Regions from separate parts of the Saccharothrix sp. NPDC042600 genome, predicted to be linked through region 1. Evidence: riboswitches for the same ligand, from Rfam matches in the RefSeq annotation. Region 1 holds a riboswitch; each other region holds the start of a gene.
The links. Region 1 has a riboswitch for S-adenosylmethionine ahead of AB0A74_RS41205 (aminotransferase class V-fold PLP-dependent enzyme). Riboswitches for the same ligand answer to the same signal wherever they lie in the genome.
Positions count from the first base shown of each region.

Region 2: it holds a riboswitch for S-adenosylmethionine, as region 1 does, so the genes downstream of both, thrC (threonine synthase) here and AB0A74_RS41205 (aminotransferase class V-fold PLP-dependent enzyme) in region 1, are expected to answer to the same signal.
Region 3: it holds a riboswitch for S-adenosylmethionine, as region 1 does, so the genes downstream of both, AB0A74_RS03635 (ATP-binding cassette domain-containing protein) here and AB0A74_RS41205 (aminotransferase class V-fold PLP-dependent enzyme) in region 1, are expected to answer to the same signal.

Region 1 covers NZ_JBEZBW010000167.1:4,507-6,760, forward strand. The annotation lists gene AB0A74_RS41200 (potassium/proton antiporter) at 1-969, shown strand, start outside; SAM riboswitch class IV at 1,020-1,134, shown strand; gene AB0A74_RS41205 (aminotransferase class V-fold PLP-dependent enzyme) at 1,181-2,254, shown strand, end outside.
Region 2 covers NZ_JBEZBW010000007.1:33,313-35,566, forward strand. The annotation lists gene thrC (threonine synthase) at 1-1,255, opposite strand, end outside; SAM riboswitch class I at 1,267-1,386, opposite strand; gene holA (DNA polymerase III subunit delta) at 1,484-2,254, shown strand, end outside.
Region 3 covers NZ_JBEZBW010000003.1:58,333-60,586, reverse strand. The annotation lists gene rsmA (16S rRNA (adenine(1518)-N(6)/adenine(1519)-N(6))-dimethyltransferase RsmA) at 1-406, shown strand, start outside; SAM riboswitch class I at 493-583, shown strand; gene AB0A74_RS03635 (ATP-binding cassette domain-containing protein) at 797-1,807, shown strand; gene AB0A74_RS03630 (methionine ABC transporter permease) at 1,804-2,254, shown strand, end outside.

The sequences.
Region 1 (2,254 bases):
CCCGACCCGATCACCTGGACCGCCCCGCTGCTCATGGGCTACGAGCTGGTGGCGGGCGCGGCCATCGGCGTCGCGCTGGGCCGGCTGGGCGCGGAGGGCCTGCGCCGGGCGGCGCTGCCCGCGACCGGCCTGTACCCGCTGGCCACGGTCGCGGTGTGCCTGCTCGCCTACACCGCGGGCGACCTCGCGCACGCGTCCGGGTTCCTCGCCGTCTACACCGCCGCGCTGGTGCTGGGCAACGCCCGCCTGCCGCACCGCGCGGACACCCTGTCCTTCGCCGAGGGCCTGGGCTGGATCGCCCAGATCGGGCTGTTCGTGCTGCTCGGCCTGTACGCCTCGCCCGGCCGGCTGCTGGAGGCGCTGGTCCCCGCGCTGGTGGCGGGCGGGGTGCTGGTGCTGCTGGCCCGGCCGCTGTCGGTGCTGTGCGCGGCGCTGCCGTTCCGGGTGCCGTGGCGCGAGCAGGTGTTCATCTCGTGGTCGGGGCTGCGCGGCGCGGTGCCGATCGTGTTCGCGCTGATCCCGCTGATCCAGAACGTGCCGGGCGCGCAGGACCTGGTGGACGCGGTGTTCGTGCTGGTCGTCCTGCTGACGGTGGTGCAGGGCAGCACGCTGCCGCGGCTCGCGCGGTGGTTGGGGCTGGAGAAGTCCGGGGAGGCGCGGGAGGTCCAGGTGGACTCGTCCGCGCTGGACGAGCTGGGCGCGGAGCTGCTCCAGGTGCGCATCCAACGCGGCTCCAAGCTGCACGGCGTGTACCTGAGCGAGCTGCGGCTGCCGCCGGGCGCGGTGGTGAGCCTGGTGGTTCGGGGTGACGAAGGGTTCACGCCGCAGCCCACGACCCGGCTCCAGGAGTTCGACCAGCTCCTCGTCGTCTGCACCGACAGCGCCCGCACCGCCACCGAGCAGCGCATCCGCGCCGTGGACCGGGCCGGCCGGTACGCGCGGTGGAAGGGCGACACCGGTCTCCCATGATGTGAACGCGACTCGACTCGGGGTCGGCGGTGGGTTAACGTCGGGTCCAAGGTCATGAGTGCCAGCGCGAAGCTCGGGCTAGCTGGCCGGCAACCCTCCTACCGCGGTGGGGTGCCCCCGATGAGGACCTGGCCTGGCGCGGAGGGCGTCGGGCAAGCGCGGGCCTCCTCTCCCGGTAGCGGAGTCCGCCTGGACCCCGTCGGAGGGTGTCGTGACCGTCGCAGTCCCCGGATCGATCGCCGCTCTGCCCCGCGTCGTCGGCGCGTCGCTGCGCGTGCCGCTGGTGACCGGTGAGCGCGTGGAGTACGCCAACCTCGACCACGCGGCCAGCGCGCCCTGCCTGGAGCAGGTGCGCGACGCGGTGGACGAGCTGCTGCCCTGGTACGCCAGCGTGCACCGCGGAGCGGGCTTCGCCTCCCAGGTGTCCACGAAGGTCTACGAGCAGGCGCGGGACTCCGTGCGCCGGTTCCTGGGCGCCCGCACCGGCGACACCGTCGTGTTCACCCGCAACACCACCGACGCGCTGAACCTGCTGGCCCGCAGCCTGCCGCGGAAGACGGCCGTGGTCCTGTTCGACACCGAGCACCACGCGGCCCTGCTGCCGTGGCGCGGGCCGCACGTGCGGCGGTTGCGGACGCCGGGCGGCGCGGGCGAGGCCGTGCTGCAGCTGGACCGCGCGTTGCGCGCGGCCCCGGTCGGGCCGCGGCTGGTCGTGGTGACCGGCGCGTCCAACGTGACCGGCGAGGTGTGGCCGGTGGCCGAGCTGGCGGCCGTCGCCCGGCGGCACGGCGCCCGCATCGCCCTGGACGCCGCCCAGCTCGCCCCGCACCGCCCGGTGGACCTCAAGGCGCTCGACGTGGACTACGCGGTGCTGTCCGGGCACAAGCTCTACGCGCCCTTCGGCGCGGGCGTCCTGGTCGGGCGCGCGGACTGGTTGCAGGCGGCCGAGCCGTACCTGGTCGGCGGCGGCGCGACGGCCCGGGTCAGCGACCACGGCGACCGGCTGGGCGTGGCCTGGTCGGCGGTGCCCGAGCGGCACGAGGCCGGGTCGCCCAACGTGGTCGGCGTGCACGCCCTGGCGGTGGCCTGCGACGTGCTGGGCCGGCACTGGGAGCAGACCGTGGCGCACGAGCGGGAGCTGCTCGCCCGGCTGCGGGCGGGTCTGGCGACCGTGCCGGGGACCTGCGAGCTGGCGCTGTTCGGGCCCGAGCACGACCGGGTCGGCGTGGTCAGCTTCGTGGTGCGCGGGCAGGACGCCGGTTTCCTGGCCGCCGCGCTGTCCGCC
Region 2 (2,254 bases), on a different contig from region 1:
TCAGGGCGTTGATGACGGCTTCGGCCGACGGCGGGACGTTCGCGCGCGGTCCCACGCGGTCGCCGAGGGCGTCCAGGGTCTTGAGGCCGTCGCCGGTGATCAGCAGCACGGTCTCGGCGTCGGGGTCGAGCTGCCCGGTCTCGATGAGCTTCTTCGCGGTCGCCACGGTCACGCCGCCGGCGGTCTCCGCGAAGATGCCCTCGGTGCGGGCCAGCAGGCGGATGCCCTCGACGACCTCTTCGTCGGTGACGTCCTCGATCGCGCCGCCGGTGCGGCGGACCGCGTCGAGCACGTACGGGCCGTCGGCGGGGGCGCCGATCGCCAGGGAGCGGGCGATGGTGTCCGGGCGGACGGGGGAGACCACGTCGTGGCCGGCCTTGAACGCCGCGGACACGGGGGAGCAGCCGGTGGCCTGGGCGCCGAACACCTTGTACGGGGTGGCCTCGACAAGGTCCAGCTCGCCGAGCTCGCGGAAGGCCTTGTCGACCTTGGTGAGCTGGGAGCCGGAGGCGATCGGGACGACGACCTGGTCGGGCAGGCGCCAGCCGAGCTGCTCGGCGACCTCGTAGCCGAGGGTCTTCGAGCCCTCGGCGTAGTAGGGCCGGACGTTCACGTTGACGAACGCCCAGTCCTCGTGCTCGGCGGCGAGCTCCTGCGCGAGGCGGTTCACGTCGTCGTAGTTGCCGTCGACGGTGATCAGGTTGCCGTCGTAGACGGCGGTCATGAGGATCTTGGCGCGTTCGAGGGAGGAGGGGACCAGCACGACCGACTGCCAGCCCGCACGGGCCGCCGCGGCGGCGACGGCGTTCGCGAGGTTGCCGGTGGAAGGGCAGGCGAGGACCTTGAAGCCCAGCTCGCGGGCCGCCGCCAGCGCGACGCCGACGACGCGGTCCTTGAACGAGTGGGTGGGGTTGCCGGTGTCGTCCTTCACCCAGACCTTGCGGACACCCAGCGCCTTGGCGAGGTTGTCGGCCTCGACGAGGCGGGTGTGGCCGGGGTTGGTGTTGGGGTGCGACTCGACGTTCGACGGGACGGGCAGCAGGCCGCGGTAGCGCCAGATCGACCGGGGGCCCGCCTCGATGTCCTCGCGGCGGACGCGGCCGAAGTCGTAGGCGACTTCCAGCGGCCCGAAACACTCCAGACAGGCGTATTCCGGGGCGAGCGGGGTCTCGTGGCCGCACTCGCGACACGACAGGGCGCGAGCCGGGCCGAGGTCGAAGGAGGTGGCGGTCGAGGGCACACTGACAGCAGTCATCGCGAGGTTTCTCCTCATCTTTCCCGCTTGGCGGGTCGGAATTGGCACCGTGGTCGGCAGCGCGCAAGGCGCCGCAACGACGGGTTGCCGGGGCTTCTTCGGGCCGATCCCTCTGCCCCTCTGGATGAGCGGTATTCAGTTGTGCCCTCAACCTACGACACCGTCCCGAGGTTCAGCCAGATCCGTCCACCATCCGGACGGCCGCGGCGGCGTGGGAGGATCGGGTCCGTGAGCGCCGCCGCAGTCACTCCCGCCCCCGTGCAACTGGTGGTCGGCGAGGAGGAGTTGCTGGTCGAGCGCGCTGTCCGCAGCGCGCTGGCCGCCGCCCGCCGACTCGACCCGCAGGCCGACCTGACCCGCGTGAAGGTGACCGACCTCACCCCTCCTGAGCTGGCGGAACTGGTGAGCCCGTCGCTGTTCGCGGAGGGCCGCGTGATCGCCTTGGAGAGCGCGCAGGACGCCGGCAAGGAGATCGCGGACGCGGTCCTGGCCTACGCGAAGTCGCCCGCGGACGGGGTGACGCTGGTGGTCGTCCACACCGGCGGCGGACGCAGCAAAGTGGCGAAGGAACTACCTACGGCTTTGCGCAAGGCCGGCGCCGAGGTGATCGAGTGCCCCAAGATCACCAAGGCCGCCGACCGCGAGGCGTTCGTCCGCAACGAGATCCGCTCGGCGGGCGGCAAGGCCGACCCGGAGGCCGTCGGCGCGCTCATCGAGGCGGTCGGTTCGGACCTGCGCGAGCTGGCGGCGGCGGCGTCGCAGCTCGTGGCGGACACCGGCGGCAAGGTGGACGTGGACGCCGTGCACCGCTACCACCGGGGTCGGGCCGAGGTGACCGGGTTCGCGGTGGCGGAGAAGGCGGTCATGGGCGACCGGGCGGGGGCGCTGGAGGCGCTGCGGTGGGCGATCCACCTCGGCGTGCCGCACGTGCTGGTCGCCGACGCGCTGGCGGACGCGGTGCGGACCATCGCGCGGGTGTCGGCGGTGGGCCGGGGCGAC
Region 3 (2,254 bases), on a different contig from region 1:
CCTGGTGATGGTCCAGGCGGAGGTCGCCGACCGCATGGCGGCGGGTCCCGGCAGCAAGGTCTACGGCGTCCCGAGCGTCAAGCTCGCCTGGTACGCCGACGCCCGCCGGGCCGGGCCGGTGTCGCGCCAGGTGTTCTGGCCGGTGCCCAACGTGGACTCCGCGCTGGTCGCGTTCGAGCGCCACGCGCCCCTGTCCACAGTGGACCAGAAAACCGTGTTCTCGTTGGTGGACGCGGCTTTCGCGCAGCGGCGCAAGGTGTTGCGCGGGGCGCTCGCCGGTTGGGCCGGATCGGCCGCCAAGGCCGAGCAACTGCTGGTCAGCGCGGGTGTGGACCCGGGCGCGCGGGGCGAACAACTGGACGTAGGAGATTTCGTCCGGATAGCCGAAGCCGCCTCATCAATCTAGCCGGTGATCTTTCGGCCGAAAGTGTGATTTGACGAACGATCCGCGTCCAGGCTTGCGTTCGGGCAGGTCCGTCGGGTGTACTCGTGCTGCCATCCCGAGCGGCCGAGAGACCTGGCTCCACGACGCCGCAGCAACCACCCCCCATGGGGCAGGTGCTTCAGCCAGGATCGATGGAGGATCACGTGCCCAGGATGCGAATGCTCACTCGACGGCGAGTCGTCGACCACGGCCGCCGCACGGTATCGGGCTGTCGCAGCTACTAGAAGCCTAGGCGCCTCTCAAGTCCTCGCCGCCCTACGCGCCCTACCGCGCTGGGCATCTACCTGAGCTGAGTCCCCGGACGCGCACGCCACGAGCGTGCGCTGCCGCGTGCAGTCGTGGAGCGAAAACGTGATCACTGTCGAGAACCTCACCAAGACCTTCCCCGGGAGTACCGGACAGGTTCGCGCACTGGACGGCGTGAACCTGGACGTCGCCGCGGGCACCGTCCTCGGCGTCGTCGGCCCCAGCGGGGCGGGCAAGTCCACCCTGGCCCGGTGCGTCGCGCTCCTGGAGCGCCCCGACAGCGGCGCGATCCGCGTCGACGGCACCGACCTGGTCTCCCTGGGCGGCACCGCCCTGCGCAACGCCCGTCGCCAGATCGGCGTTGTGCCGCAAGGGGATTCGCTGCTGCGTCAGCGCACCGCCGCGGGCAACGTGGCGCTGCCGCTGGAGTCCGCCGGCGTCCCCGGCCCGCAGCGCCGCACCCGCGTCGCCGAGCTGCTCGACCTGGTCGGCCTGACCGACAAGGCCGGCTCCTACCCCGACCAGCTTTCCGGCGGGCAGCGCCAGCGCATCGCCGTGGCGCGCGCCCTCGCCGCCAGCCCGTCGGTGCTGCTGGCCGACGAACCGACCTCCGCCCTGGACCCCGAGACCACCGGCTCCGTGCTGACCGTGCTGGACCGGGCGCGCGCCGAGCTGGGCGTGACGGTCCTCGTGGTCACCCACGACATGGGCGTGGTCCGCAAGATCTGCGACGACGTCGCGGTGCTGGAGGACGGCCGCGTGGTGGAGCACGGCAAGGTGCTCGACCTGGTCGCCGACGCCGGTTCCCGCACGGCCTCGTCGCTGCTGCCCGCCGTCGACCAGAACCCGGCCGCCGAGAAGGCCTACGACCGCGTGGCGGACGTGGTGCTGGTCGGCTTCGCCGCGGTCGGCGCGCTGCTGCCGGAGGCCACCTCGCGGTTCGGCGTCGAGCTGAACCTGCTCGGCGGCGGCCTGACCCGGCTCGGCGAAACCCCGGTCGCGCGCTTCCGCGTCGGCCTGAACGGAGAACGCGCCGACTCGGCGCTCGAATTCATCGCGGACGCGGGTGGGGCAGTGCGGCGGACCCTGACCGGTCCGCAGGGAGTAGCTGCGTGAGGTCTGCAACACCCTGGTCCACCGTGTTCGACGGCGTCCTGGTCGCCACCGGCCAGACCCTCTACATGGTGGCCGTCTCCACCCTGATCGCTGTGCTGCTCGGCATTCCCGTCGGCATCTGGCTGCAACTCACCGCTCCCGGCGGGTTGCGGCCGAAGCCGGTGGTGCACAACCTGCTCGGCTTCATCGTGGACCTGGGGCGGTCGATGCCGTTCCTGGTCCTGCTGATCCTGCTGATGTCGTTCACCCGCTTGTTGTTGGGCAACACCATCGGACCGACGGCGGCGATCGTGCCGCTCGCGGTGGGCGCGATCCCGTTCGTCGGCCGGCTGGTGCAGAACGTGCTGGCGGAAGTGCACTTCTCGGTGGTGGAGGCCGCGGTCACCACGGGGGCGTCCACGTTCAAGATCGTCCGCTCGGTCCTGATGCGCGAGTCGCTGCCGGCGA